Rhodovastum atsumiense: one gene and its partner. The protein of the gene in region 1 interacts with the protein of each later gene in a pairwise test. Links are inferred from orthologs where the notes say so. Each region holds a gene or a part of one and is shown on either strand. Other genes may lie near its edges.

Region 1 (7,971 bases):
GGGAACGGGCGACGCGGCGGACATCGTTCAGCGAGGGCCAGGAACTGCCGTCGATTTCCTCGAGCCGCAAATCAGTGGCCACGAAGCGGAAGCCTTCGTGCAGGCGCACCGCAGCGCCAACGAAAACGCCATCGATCTCAATGACATGGGATTGCAGCATCATATATCACCGGACCGGATCAACCGGTCGGAGCCTTCTATCGTGGAGGGAATGAACGAGTGAGGGGCGGTCAAATGCCGGAAAGGCAACAGCAAACCACGCCTCGCATTCGGATATAATTGCTGGCGAGGGCTGGCGAACGCCACATGGTTGCTCTCTCTCACTCCGTAAGCCGGAAGGAATGCGCTTTTAAACCACGGCGCGTTGCCGCAGTCAATGGAAATGCACATCATGAACGTGGATAATCTGTTAAACGATCGAATTCCGTGATTTCAGGCCCGCTTGCGCGAGCGTTCCGGCCGGCGCGGCGCCAGCAGCGGGGCGAGGAAGCGGCCGGTATGGCTCTCGGCGTTGGCTGCGACCTGCTCGGGCGTGCCTTCGGCGACGATGCGCCCGCCGCCTTCGCCGCCTTCCGGCCCAAGATCGATGATCCAGTCCGCGGTCTTGATGACTTCCAGGTTGTGCTCGATCACCACCACCGTGTTGCCGGCATCGACCAGCGCGTGCAGCACCTCCAGCAGCTTGCGTACGTCCTCGAAATGCAGGCCGGTGGTGGGTTCGTCGAGGATGTAGAGCGTGCGCCCGGTGGCGCGGCGGGCCAGTTCCTTGGACAGCTTGATGCGCTGCGCCTCGCCGCCGGAGAGCGTGGTGGCCTGCTGTCCCAGGCTGATATAGCCAAGCCCGACCTGCTGCAGGATCTTCAGCCGGTCATGGATGCGGTTGACGGCAGAGAAATAGGGCACCGCCTCGTCCACCGTCATCGCCAGCACGTCGGCGATCGACTTGTCGCGGAACTTCACTTCCAGCGTCTCGCGATTGTAGCGCTTGCCCTTGCAGGTGTCGCAGGTGACGAAGATGTCGGGCAGGAAGTGCATCTCGATCTTCAGCACGCCGTCGCCCTGGCAGGCCTCGCAGCGCCCGCCCTTGACGTTGAAGGAGAAGCGGCCGGGCTTGTAGCCGCGCGCGCGGGATTCCGGCAATTCGGCGAACCAGTCGCGGATTGGCGCGAACAGGTCGGTGTAGGTGGCCGGGTTCGATCGCGGTGTGCGGCCGATCGGCGACTGGTCGATGTCGATGATCTTGTCGAGCAGATCGAGCCCTTCGATGCGGCCATGCGGCGCCGGCACCTCGCCGCTGCCCATCAGCCGGCGGCTGACCGCCTTGTAGAGCGTGTCGATCACCAGCGTGGACTTGCCGCCGCCGGAGACCCCGGTGACGCAGGTGAAGGTGCCGAGCGGGAAGGCCGCGGTGACGTCCTTGAGGTTGTTGCCCTTGGCGCCGACGACGCGAAGGATGCGGTCCTTCTGCAGCGGGCGGCGCATCGGCGGCACCTCGATCCGCCTGCGCCCCGAGAGATAGGCGCCGGTGAGGGAGGTGGGATGCGCGGCGACCTGCGCCGGCGTGCCCTTGGCCACCACCTCGCCGCCATGGATGCCGGCCGCCGGCCCCATGTCGATCAGGTGGTCGGCGGCGCGGATCGCGTCCTCATCATGCTCGACCACCAACACGGTGTTGCCGAGCGATTTCAGCCGCCGCAGCGTTGCCAGCAGCCGTTCGTTGTCGCGCTGGTGCAGCCCGATCGAAGGCTCGTCCAGCACATACAGCACGCCGGTCAGGCCCGAGCCGATCTGGGACGCGAGGCGGATGCGCTGGCTCTCCCCGCCCGAAAGGGTGGTGGAGCCGCGCGCGAGCGTGAGGTAGTCGAGCCCCACATCCACCAGGAAGGTCAGGCGTTCGATGATCTCGCGCAGGATGCGGCGGGCGATCTCGGCGCGTTGCGGCGTCAGCGTGGGCATCACCTCGTTGAACCAGGCCAGCGCCCGGCGGATCGACAGCTCGGAGGCTTCGGCGATGGTGCTGCCGGCGACCTTGACCGCCAGCGCCTCCGGCTTGAGGCGGGCGCCGTGGCAGGTGGCGCAGGGCTTTTCCGCCTGGTAACGGCTGAGGTCCTCGCGTACCCAGGCGCTGTCGGTTTCCTGGAAACGGCGCTGCAGGTTGCGCAGCACGCCCTCGAACGGCTTGGTCACCGTGTACTGGCGGACCCCGTCCTTGTAGGTCATCGCCACCGGTTCCTCGCCGGTGCCGTTGAGGATGGCGTCGCAGACGCGCTTCGGCAGCTCACTCCAGGGGGTGCGGGGCGACACCTTGAAATGCTTGGCCAGGCTCTGCAGCGTCTGGTCGTAATACGGGCTCTGCGCATTGGCCCAGGGCAGCACCGCGCCGGCACCGAGGGCGACGCGCTCATCCGGCACCACCAGATGCGGGTCGAAGAAGGTCTCCACGCCCAGCCCGTCGCAGGCCGGGCAGGCGCCGTGCGGGGAGTTGAAGCTGAACAGCCGCGGCTCGATCTCCTCGATCGAGAAGCCGCTGACCGGGCAGGCGAAGCGCGAGGAGAACACGGTGCGCTCCCCGTCGTCGGCGCCCTCGGCATAGACCACGCCGTCGGCAAGGCCGAGCGCCGTCTCGAAACTGTCGGCGAGGCGCTGCTGCACGCCGTCGCGCACCACGATGCGGTCCACCACCGCCTCGATGTCGTGCTTGATCTTGCGGTTCAGCGACGGCACCTCGCCGATTTCGTAGAGCTTGCCGTCAACCTTGACGCGGGTGAAGCCGCGGCGCTGCAGCTCGGCCAGTTCCTTGCGGTACTCGCCCTTGCGGTCGCGCACCACGGGCGCCAGCAGCAGCAACCGTGTTCCTTCCTTCATCGCCATGACCCGGTCGACCATCTGGCTGACCGTCTGCGCCTCGATCGGCAGGCCGGTGGCGGGCGAATAGGGCACGCCCACCCGCGCCCAGAGCAGGCGCATGTAGTCGTGGATCTCGGTGACGGTGCCGACGGTGGAGCGCGGGTTGCGGCTGGTGGTCTTCTGCTCGATGGAAATGGCGGGCGAGAGGCCCTCGATCGCATCGACGTCGGGCTTGCCCATCAGCTCCAGGAATTGCCGTGCATAGGCCGAGAGCGATTCGACGTAGCGGCGCTGGCCCTCGGCATAGATCGTATCGAAGGCAAGCGATGACTTGCCCGACCCCGACAGGCCGGTGATCACGGTCAGGCTGTCGCGCGGGATCTCGACATCCACGTTCTTGAGATTGTGCTCGCGCGCACCGCGCACGCGGATGGAGCCGGCCATCGGTGGGTCGTCCTTGTGTCGGGTCTTGGGAAGGGGGTGGATTGTGTTCTTGAACTGTTCCCCCTATATGGACCTTCCGGGCCGGCTTGGGAAGCCTGCAGAGCATGCACAGGCTGCCATGCTGGGGGCCGGCGCTGGCCTGCCCACCGGGTCCCGGCTAGTGTGGAACGAGTGAATCGGGACGAGACATCATGGCAGGCAGTGTGAACAAGGTCATCCTGGTGGGCAATGTGGGGCGTGACCCCGAGGTGCGGAACACCCAGGACGGGTCGAAAATCGTCCAGTTCAGCCTGGCCACCAGCGAGACCTGGAACGACCGTGCCTCGGGCGAGCGCAAGGAGCGCACCGAATGGCACCGGGTTGTGGTGTTCAACGAGCGCATCGGCGACGTGGTGGAGAAATACGTCCGCAAGGGCAGCCAGGTCTATGTCGAGGGCAGCCTGCAGACGCGCAAATGGACCGACCAGAGCGGCCAGGAAAAATACACCACCGAGGTGGTGATCGGGAAATTCCGCGGCGAACTGACCCTCCTCGGCGGGCGTGGCGGCGAGGGCGCCGGGGCCGGCCCGGGCGAGGGCGGCGGCTATCAGCGCAGTGCGCCGGCGGCGCGGCCGGCGGCGGCGGCGCCCCGCGGCGGCAGCGGTGGCCCGTCCTGGGATGCGCCCAAGGGGGGCGACCTGGACGACGAGATCCCGTTCTAGGGTCCGGTGATTCTGTAATGTAAGGACGTCCCCCGGAACCGGGTGCCGCTCGCCATAAGAACGGGCCCATTTCGGCGGCCATTCACGCGGCGAGCGGTTTACCGATCATATCGGGGCGAACACGCTGGACTTGCCCTTCTGGCCGGGCCAGGTGGCGGGCGCGTGTCGAAAATGTCGGGACGAGGAACGTCCCGACACCGCCTGCGGGCCAAGCCTGAGTACCGCGGCGGCTTGTTTCTATCTCGGAACGGCATCCAGCGTCTCCCGGACTTTCCGGGCCAACGCCGCGAAGGAGTACGGCTTGGTGAGTGTCCGGGCTTGCGCATCCGACGCGTGGCCGTGCATGGCGGCGTTGCTGTAGCCCGTCGTGAACAGGACGGGCAGCTTCGGCCAGCGCTCCGCGGCCTGCTTCGCCAGAGCGAACCCGTCCATGCTTCCAGGCATGACGATGTCGGTGAACAGGAGGGTAATGCCTGGGATCCGGTCCGCCCCGAGTTGTATGAGTGCTTCGTCCGCGTCGGCCACCGCCGTCACGTCATACCCCAGCTCCGCCAGCGCCTCTTCGACATAGTGGCGCACGTCCTCGCTGTCCTCCACGAGCAGGATCGTCTCCCCGCCGCGGGATTTCGGCAGGGAAGCCCGGTCGATGGCCGGCGACGCGGGCAGCGCGTCATTCCCGGCCCCGGGGACGAACCGGGGCAGGTAGATCTTGACGATCGTCCCGTTGGCGACCTCGCTGTAGATGTGGGCGTGGCCGCCGGACTGCTTGACGAACCCGTGGACCATGGCCAGGCCAAGCCCCGTCCCGCGGCCAGGAGGCTTGGTTGTGAAGAACGGCTCGAACACATGTTCCAGCACGTCCTCGGCAATGCCGGCCCCCGTGTCGGTGATGCTGAGCAGGACGTAATCGCCCGGTTGAACGTCGCCCAAGGGGAAGACGTTCGCCTCGTCGAAGGTGACGTTCGCCGTCCCGATCGTCAGCCGCCCGCCGGACGGCATGGCGTCGCGCGCATTGACGACGAGGTTCAGGAGCACCGCCTCCAGTTGGTTGGCGTCGGCGAAGATCGGCCACAGGTCGTCCGCCAGAGCCGTCTCCACCGCCACGGCTCCGCCGAGCGTGTGCCGGATCAGGTCTAGGAAACCCTCGACGAACGCGTTTGGTCGGAGTTCGGTCGGCTCCAGCGCCTGGCGACGCCCGAAGGCGAGCAGGCGCTGGGTCAGTTGCGCCGCACTGCCCGCGGCCCGCCGGGCGTTGTCCATCGGCCGCAGAACGCCGTCCGCCCCACCCGGTGCAGAATCCAACGCCTCCCCCCGGTGCAGACGCCTCCCGGCGATGTCCAGGCTGCCGAGGATGACCTGCAGCAGGTTGTTGAAATCGTGCGCGATGCCGCCCGTGAGCTGGCCGATCGCCTGCATCTTCTGCGCCTGCAGGAACAGCGTCTCTGCCTTGATGCGCCGGCGGGTCTCCTCGATCAGGGCGACGGTGCGCTCGTTCACGCGGTGGTCGAGTTCCGCGTTCGCCTCTAAGTGTCTGACTCGAATCGGCTTCGTATCTCTATTTCCCTGATTCTATGTGGGAAGTGGATCAGGTGCTCGGCTCAAGTCGCGGCGAGGCGACGGGACATCAACTTGACGCTGGCGATGTAGAGCCAGGTCACGGCGCTTTCCGTGGTGGCCTCGAAATCCTTGGCCAGGCGCCGGTTGCGGTTCAGCCACGCGATCGTCCGCTCGACAACCCACCGCCGTGGCAACAAGACGAAGCCCTTGGCTGCGTCGGACCGCTTGATGATCTCGAGGGTCCATGTGCCGATGCTGTCCAGGGCCGTGCGCAGCTTCTCACCCGCGTAGGCAGCATCGGCGAACACATGGCGCAGCCAGGGGAATGAACTGCGGATGCTCTCCAGCAACAGTGGCGCGCCGTCGCGGTCCTGGATGTTTGCCGAATGCACAATCATTGCCACCGGCAGGCCGATGGTGTCGGTGAGGATATGCCGCTTGCGGCCTTTGACCATCTTTTCCGCCGCATAGCCGCGGGGGCCGCCAGCCTCGGTGGTCTTGACCGACTGGCTGTCGATCACGCCCGCAGTCGGGCTGGCTTCGCGGCCGGCCGCCTCGCGAACCTGCATCAGCAGCACGTGGTTGATCGCCTGCCACAGCCCGCTGTCACGCCAAGCGTAGAAGTAGCGCTGCACCGTGGTGAACGGCGGGAAATCCTTGGGCAACAGGCGCCACTGGCAGCCGGACTGGGCGATGTAGAAGAGGGCGTTGATCACCCCTCGCAGGCTGGTTTCGCGAGGCCGTCCGCACCCCGCTGGCGGCGGCAGCAGCGGCGCGATCACCGCCCATTCGGCATCGGTGGTGTCGCTTGCATAGCGCAGCCCGTCGCGCCGATACTTCGGTCGCGTGATGTCGGTCCAGACCATGACGAAGTCCCTCGTGTCTTTGCAAACTCGAGAGAATCGCGGTTGCTGACATCACGCAACCCCAGTGTACCAACCAATCCTCCACCACAAGCGATTGGAATAACTCGCTTTATTGTTGCAATTCCATTCCGGGTCAGCCTCTAAGAGCGCGTCGGCCAGGTTGCGGCGGGTGGTGATGTCGATGTTCACCCCCAGCATGCGTTGCGGACGCCCCTCGGCGTCCGCCATCAGGGAGCCGCGATTGGCGAGCCAGCGGGTGCCGCCCTCCGGCAGGATGACGCGGTATTCGGTGTCGTACGCCTTGCCGGACATCAGCGCTTCCGAGACCGCCGCGTCGGTCCGCTGGCGGTCGTCCGGATGCACCGCCTGCAGCCAGTCCATGTAGTGCATCGGCCGGGATGCCGCGGCCATGGCGTGCAAGCGGAAGTTCTCCGGTGACCAGCGGACGGCGTCGGCGCCGACATCCCATTCCCAGGTGCCGACCTCCGCGGCCTCCTGGGTCAGCCGCAGCCGCTCCTCGCTCCGGGCCAACGCCCGTTCCGCGCGGTGGCGCTCGGTCACGTCGCGGCCTTCGGCAACCAGGAACATCAGGGCGCCGGACGCGTCGCGCACGGGGCAGAGCGAGACGTCGACGCTGGCCACCTTCTCCCGCGGGCCGTTCAGCTCGATGTCGAAGCGGACCGTCTCCCCGCAGGTGGCCCGGGAGATGGCCTCGCGCAGGTGCAGCCTCGCATCGGGCGAGTCGGGCCAGCAGGGCGGGCTGCCGAAGGGCCGCCCTTCGACGGCTTCGGCCGGGCAGTCGATGAACTCCAGGAAGGTCCGGTTCGCCTTGAGCAGCGTGCCGTCCGGCGCGAGCAGCGCGATGAACGTGAATGTGCCGTCGAAGACGGCGCGCAGGCGCGCCTCGCTGGCCCGGACCGCGTCCTCCGCGGCGCGCTGCTCGGTGACGTCCAGCACCACGGCGTGGCAATGCCCGGGCCGGTCGGCGGCGTCGTACTCGATGGCGTAGCGCATCTCGATGCGCCTGATTTCGCCCGTGTCGGGGCGGCGGATCCGGAACTCGACGGAAGCCCCCGGGGCGCGCCGCGCAAGGATGGCCTCCCGTTCGGCGTCGATCCGCGCCATGTCCTCGGGAAGGCGGATGGCGTGCCATTCATCGAAGGACATGACGGCCTGGTCCGGCCGGAAGCCGAGCAGGCACTGGCCGCCCGATGACCAGCGGATGATCCGGGCGGGGATGTCCTGCTCGTAACTGGCGATCCGCCCCGCCTCCTGCGCCAGGCGCAGCAGCCGTTCGTTGGCGGCCAGGGCTTCCGTGCGCCGCCGCTCCGCCTGCTGGGTGAAGCGGTCCCGGGCGGAGTCGATCGCCCGCAGGAGCATATCCGGCGCCAGGAAGCGTTTGGGGAGATATTCCTGCGCCCCCGCGCGCAGGGCGGCGGTAGCCAGCGACCGGTCCTGCGCGCCCGTGAGCACGACGACCGGGACGGGCAGGTCATCAGCGCCGTTTTTCAGGCGCGCCAGAAACTCCAGGCCGTCCATGTCCGGCAGGTAGTAGT
Region 2 (5,808 bases), 4.0 Mb from region 1 along the record:
AGGTGCCGTCTCCGGTCAGCAGGAAGCCGCGTTGCCCGGTTTCGACATCCTGGATGGCGGTGAGCAGGCGTTCGGCGGTTTCGATCACCGTGTGCGTGCGCTCGGTCAGCGCGGAGGCCGAGCGGGCGTCCCGCTCGCCGCGGGCGGACAGGTAGAGGGTGGCGCTGGCGATCGCGACCGCGCCGAGCAGGGTGCCGACGACGAGCAACCGGACGAGGTGCTGGCGATGCGGGGAGGGAGCGGCGGGACGCGGTGGGGACGCGGCGCCTCGGGGCAGCGGGCGGGCGTGATCCTCGGGCGTCTGGCTGTCCGTCACCTTGGTCTCCGGAAGCGTCTGCCGTGGCCTCACATGATTGTGAAGTCGTGTGATTTATGGAAGCTGTTGTCGTTAAATCCAAGAAGAAAATCACGAGATATAAAGCAATTATTCGGCGATCTAAACTGTGCTGTGGAAATCGGCTAATTTCGGGTGATTGTTTTACAATATATTACAGGAGCTTGGCCAAAATCGACTGATTGCATGCAATGGTATGCATCATTGGCCTGATATACTCCGGCGGGCCGAATCGTCCGATCACAGGCAGCGGCGTGGCGGCCTTCAGCCGCGCGGATGTGTCCGCCGCCAGACCTCCAGCAGCTTCGCCGCGTCCACCTCGGTGTAGCGCTGGGTGGTGGAGAGGCTGGCATGACCGAGCAATTCCTGGATCGCCCGCAGATCCGCCCCCGCCGCGAGCAGGTGGGTGGCGAAGGAATGGCGCAGGGCGTGCGGCGTGGCGTGGTCGGGCAGGCCGCGATGCGCGCGGAACTGCCGCATCCGCCGCTGGGCCACCCCGGCCGCGAGCCGGCCCCCGCGCGCGCCCACGAACAGCGGCGCGTCGGGCGAGGGGGCGGGGTGGCGACGCAGCCACTCGGCCATGGCCACCCGCACCGCCGGCAGCACCGGCACCAGCCGCTCCTTCGCGCCCTTGCCGAGGATACGCAGCATCGCCTCGGACCCTGGCAGGGGGGCGTCGCGCACATCCAGCGCGAGCGCCTCGGAGATGCGCAGGCCGCAGCCATAGAGCAGCGTGAACAGGGCGGTGTCGCGCGCCTGCTGGGCGATGTCGTCGGTTTCCTCGCCGATTTCCTCGGCGACCGCGCGTGCTTGCGGCGGTGCCAGCGGCCGGGGCAGGGGGCGGCGCGCCTTCGGTGTCTCCAGCAGCCGGAGCCGGGGGTTTTCGATGCCGTGCCGGCGCGCCAGGAAGCGGAAGAAGGTGCGCACGGCGGCAAGATGGCGCCCGCGGGTCGCAGCCCCCGCGCCCGCCATCGCTTCCTCGGCGAGCCAGGCGCGCAGGTCGGCGACCGTCAGGGCGCCCAGGGCGGCGAGGTCGGGTGGCGCGCCCAGATGCCGCACCAGGAAGCCGAGGAAGCTGGCCACGTCGTGGCCATAGGCCTCGACCGTCAGCTTCGCGGCCCGGCGTTCATGGGCGAGCCAGTCGCGGAATTCCCCGAGCGCCGCCTCGGCGGAGGCGGCCGCCCCGCCGGGCATCAGCGCCGCAGCGCCGCCGCGACGGCACGGCCGAGGAAGGTCAGCGCGCCCGCGCCCTGGGACGGATCCAGGGTCCAGCGTTCCCGCGCCGAGAGCGCGAGCAGGGCCGGCGGCTGGCCGGGCACCAGCACCAGGGCGTCGTGCTGCGCCAGCGGCGCCGCTTCCCCGTGCAGCAGCCGCGCCTCGCTGCCGTCGCTGCGATAGACGACGGCGCGCCCGCCGAGCAGCCGGTCCACCGTGCCCCCGGGGATCGCCCGCGTGCCCGGCAGGATCGCCTCCACGCACAGCGCCGCGGCGTCCACCGCCAGCAACACCGGGAATTCGCCGGTGATGCAGTCGGTGGGGGTCTCGGCCGCGATCAGCGCCAGCACCGCTTCCTGCACCCGGGCGGCGAGGCCGGCGGCGGCACGGCCGGCCGCCAGCACGTCGTCGGCCCGCTCGGCCATCGCCGCCGAGCGGGCGCGCTCGACCCGCAGCATCGCCGCCATGTGGTCGGTCAAGGCCTCGCCATGCACGCGCACCGGCGGCGCCAGGGCCCGGTACAGCTCCGGGCGTTCGGCCAGGAACAGCGGGTTCTCGCGCAGATAGGCGGCCACCGCCTCGGGGGAGACGGGGGACGAGGCCGCCGCGGTCTGTGCCGTCACGCCTGTTCCAGCTCCACGATCTGCTGGCCGGTCTTGGCCCAGTCGGCCAGGAAGGCGGCGAGGCCCTTGTCGGTCAGCGGGTGGTTATACAGCGCGCGCAGCACCGCCGGCGGCAGGGTGGCGACATGGGCGCCGAGCTTGGCCGCTTCCACCACGTGGATCGGGTGGCGGACGCTGGCCACCAGCACCTCGGTGGTGAGCGCGGGATAGTTGCGGTAGATCGTTACGATGTCCGAAATCAGTTTCATCCCATCGGTGCCGACGTCGTCCAGCCGGCCGACGAAGGGGGAAATGAAGGTGGCGCCGGCCTTGGCCGCCAGCAGCGCCTGGGCGGCGGAGAAGCACAGCGTCACGTTCACCATCACGCCCTGGTCGGCGAGCCGGCGGCAGGCGCGCAGCCCGTCCGGCGTCAGCGGCACCTTGATCGTGACGTTGGAGGCAATACGGCGCAGCACGTCGGCTTCGCGCAGGATCTGCTCGTATTCGGTGGCGGCGACCTCGGCGCTGACCGGGCCGGGCACGACCGAGCAGATCTCGGCGATCACGTCGAGGATGCGCCGGCCGGACTTGGCGATCAGCGTGGGATTGGTGGTCACGCCATCCAGCAACCCGGATGCGGCGAGCGCACGGATCTCGGCGATGTCCGCAGTGTCGACGAAGAACTTCATGAATGGCGTCCCATGGCGGAGGAAGGGCTGTCGCGGCTGCGATGAATCGGGCACATCCTAGCCGATGGCCGGCATGGACCGAAAGCGCGGGCGGCAGGATGCCTTGCCCATTGCCCCCCCCGCATCCGGGAGCACCCCCCAACGCCGGGTCCCGGTGCTGCTGCCCTATCCCTTCGCCGGCCCGTTCGACTACCGCGTTCCCGCAGGGCTGGAGGTGGCCCCCGGCGACCTGGTGCTGGTGCCGCTGAACCGGCGCGAGGAAGTCGGCGTTGTCTGGGACGGGCCGGCCGACGGCACGGTCGGCGACAACCGGCTGCGCCCGGTCTCCGCCCTGATCGACGGCCCGCCGATGCGCGCCGACCTGCGCCGGCTGATCGACTGGATCGCTTCCTATACCCTGGCCCCGCCGGGGGATGTGCTGGCGATGGCGCTGCGGGTGAACGCGCTGCGTCCGGACCCGGTCCCGGTCGGCTGGTGCCTGGCCGCGCCCTTGCCGGAGACCCGGCTCACCGAGCCGCGCCGGCGCGTGCTGGACGCGCTTGCCGGGGGCGGCATGGCGGGGGCGGAGCTCTGCCGGGTGGCCGGGGTCTCGCCGGGCGTGCTGCGCGCCATGGCGGAGGCCGGCCTGCTGCTGCCCTGCGCGGTGCCCCGTCCCGTGCCGTTCGAGCGTCCCGCGCCCGACCATCCGGGGCCGCAGCTCTCGCCCGGGCAGGAGGCGGCGGCGACGGCGCTGCGCGAGGCGGTGCGGGCACGCGGCTTCTCGGTGACGCTGCTCGACGGGGTCACCGGTTCTGGCAAGACCGAGGTCTACCTGGAGGCGGTGGCGGACTGCCTGCGCATCGGCCGGCAGGCGCTGGTGCTGCTGCCGGAGATCGCGCTGTCGGCGCAATGGCTGGATCGTTTCACCCGCCGTTTCGGCGTGGCGCCGGCGATCTGGCACTCCGACCTGACCGCGAAGCTGCGACGGACCACCTGGCGGGCGGTGGCGGCGGGGGAGGCGCCGGTGGTGGTGGGGGCGCGCTCGGCGCTGTTCCTGCCCTTCCCCGATCTCGGCCTGGTGGTGGTGGACGAGGAGCACGAGACCGCGTTCAAGCAGGAGGACGGGGTCGTCTATCACGCCCGCGACATGGCGGTGGTGCGGGCGCGGCTGTGCGAGGCACCGGCGGTGCTGGTTTCGGCAACGCCGAGCCTGGAGACGGTGGCGAATGTCGAAGCCGGCCGCTACCGCCGCGTCCATCTGCCTTCCCGGCACGGCGGTGCCTCGCTGCCCGGCATCGTGCTGGTCGACCTGCGCGTCACCCCGCCCGAGCGTGGCCGGTTCCTCTCCCCGCCGCTGGTGGAGGCCGTGCGCGCGACCTTTGCCCGCAACGAGCAGGCGATGCTGTTCCTCAACCGGCGGGGCTATGCGCCGCTGACGCTGTGCCGCGCCTGCGGGCACCGCATCCAGTGCCCGAACTGCACGGCGTGGCTGGTCGAGCACCGGGCCCGGCGGGAACTGCAGTGCCACCATTGCGGCCACGCCACCGAAATTCCGGCGCGCTGCCCGGAATGCGGCGCCGAGCACAGCCTCGCCCCGGTCGGACCGGGGGTGGAACGCATCACCGAGGAAGCGGCCGCCCTGTTCCCCGATGTGCGGCGCCTGGTCATGGCTTCCGATACGCTGCCGGGGCCGCATGCCTCGGCCGAGGCGGCGCGGGCGATCGCGGCGCGCGAGGTCGACCTGATCATCGGCACCCAGATCGTCGCCAAGGGCTGGCATTTCCCGCATTTGACGCTGGTGGGGGTGGTGGATGCCGATCTGGGGCTGGCGGGGGGCGATCTGCGCGCGGCCGAGCGCACGGTGCAACTGCTGCACCAGGTCGCCGGCCGGGCCGGCCGGGCCGAGGCGCCCGGGCGGGTGCTGCTGCAGACCTTCTCGCCCGAGCATCCGGTGATGCAGGCGCTGCTCTCGGGCGATCTCGCGGAGTTCATGGCGCGCGAGGCAGCGCAGCGACGGCCGGGCAACTGGCCGCCCTATGGGCGGCTGGCGGCGCTGATCGTCTCGGCCGACACGGCGGAGGCGGCGGACGTGACGGCGCGCGACCTCGGCCGCGCCGCCCCGACGGGGGAGGGGATCGTGGTGCTCGGCCCCGCCCCGGCGCCGCTGTCGATCCTGCGCGGCCGGCACCGGCGTCGGCTGTTGCTCAAGACCCGGCGCGACATCGCCGTGCAGCCGCTGCTGCGGGACTGGCTGGCGGCCGTGCCGGTGCGCGGCAGTGTACGGGTGGATGTAGATGTGGACCCCGTGAGCTTTTTGTGACGATCGCGCCCCCGGATCGAAATCGCCTCTCGGGGCGGATGGGGATCGAATCGACGTGGTGACGGTCGCGGCGGGCGTGGTGTCGCGGGGCCGGGGAAGAGATTCGGAACGGACCAAGCATGAACCGTATCCGGGCCGTGTTGCGCGGTCCGAAACCCCATGCTAGACGCCCCGCGCGCCAGGCATGGCGACGTGCCGGCGAATGTCCACGGCCGCGTCTGCGGCCTCAGCAGACGGAATCAGCAGCCTTGGCGTCTGGCGGAACAACGATCCCCACCGGCGGCCTCGCAGATCGCTACGCGACCGCACTGTACGCGTATGCCGACGAGCAGCATGCGCTCGATGCCACCATCGACCAGATGGAGGCGCTCGGGCGGCTGATCGACGAAAGCTCCGACTTGCGGACGCTCCTGCTTTCGCCTCTCGTGGACGTGAACACGGCCGGCAGGGCCGTGCGCGCGGTTCTGGAGGAGCAGGGCTTCGGCAAGATCGTTCAGGATTTCGTCGGCGTCGTCATCGCCAACCGTCGCATGAACGCGCTGCGCGGCATCGTCACGGCCTTCGTGGCCCTGGTGGCGCAAAAGCGCGGCGTGGTGGTGGCGCATGTCGCCTCCGCCCATCCGCTGACGGACGTCCAGGAGCAGCAGCTCCGCGCCCGCCTCATCGAGG

Evidence for each region. The genes of interacting proteins can lie anywhere in the genome.
Region 2: the proteins of ssb (region 1) and NBY65_RS08790 interact in binary tests that used the Escherichia coli proteins (3 or more experiments, as listed by UniProt). The link is inferred for Rhodovastum atsumiense from one-to-one orthologs.

What each region holds. Positions count from the first base shown.
Region 1 is NZ_OW485601.1:5,949,523-5,957,493, reverse strand. What follows is about bases 2,434-5,237. They hold ssb (single-stranded DNA-binding protein), read left to right. Parts: upstream 2,434-3,482; coding sequence 3,483-3,992; downstream 3,993-5,237. Other genes in these bases: NBY65_RS26790 (ATP-binding protein), read right to left, coding at 4,230-5,237; uvrA (excinuclease ABC subunit UvrA), read right to left, coding at 2,434-3,291. Outside these bases: NBY65_RS26805 (hypothetical protein), read right to left, coding at 1-160; more of uvrA, read right to left, coding at 433-2,433; more of NBY65_RS26790, read right to left, coding at 5,238-5,489; NBY65_RS26785 (IS5 family transposase), read right to left, coding at 5,591-6,415; NBY65_RS26780 (PAS domain-containing protein), read right to left, coding at 6,467-7,971. UniProt on the Escherichia coli protein: Plays an important role in DNA replication, recombination and repair. Binds to ssDNA and to an array of partner proteins to recruit them to their sites of action during DNA metabolism. Acts as a sliding platform that migrates on DNA via reptation.
Region 2 is NZ_OW485601.1:1,936,312-1,942,119, reverse strand. What follows is about bases 2,605-5,526. They hold NBY65_RS08790 (primosomal protein N'), read left to right. Parts: upstream 2,605-2,913; coding sequence 2,914-5,139; downstream 5,140-5,526. Other genes in these bases: NBY65_RS08785 (F0F1 ATP synthase subunit delta), read left to right, coding at 5,388-5,526; fsa (fructose-6-phosphate aldolase), read right to left, coding at 2,605-2,840. Outside these bases: NBY65_RS08810 (CHASE3 domain-containing protein), read right to left, coding at 1-316; NBY65_RS08805 (tyrosine recombinase XerC), read right to left, coding at 599-1,528; NBY65_RS08800 (DUF484 family protein), read right to left, coding at 1,528-2,172; more of fsa, read right to left, coding at 2,169-2,604; more of NBY65_RS08785, read left to right, coding at 5,527-5,808.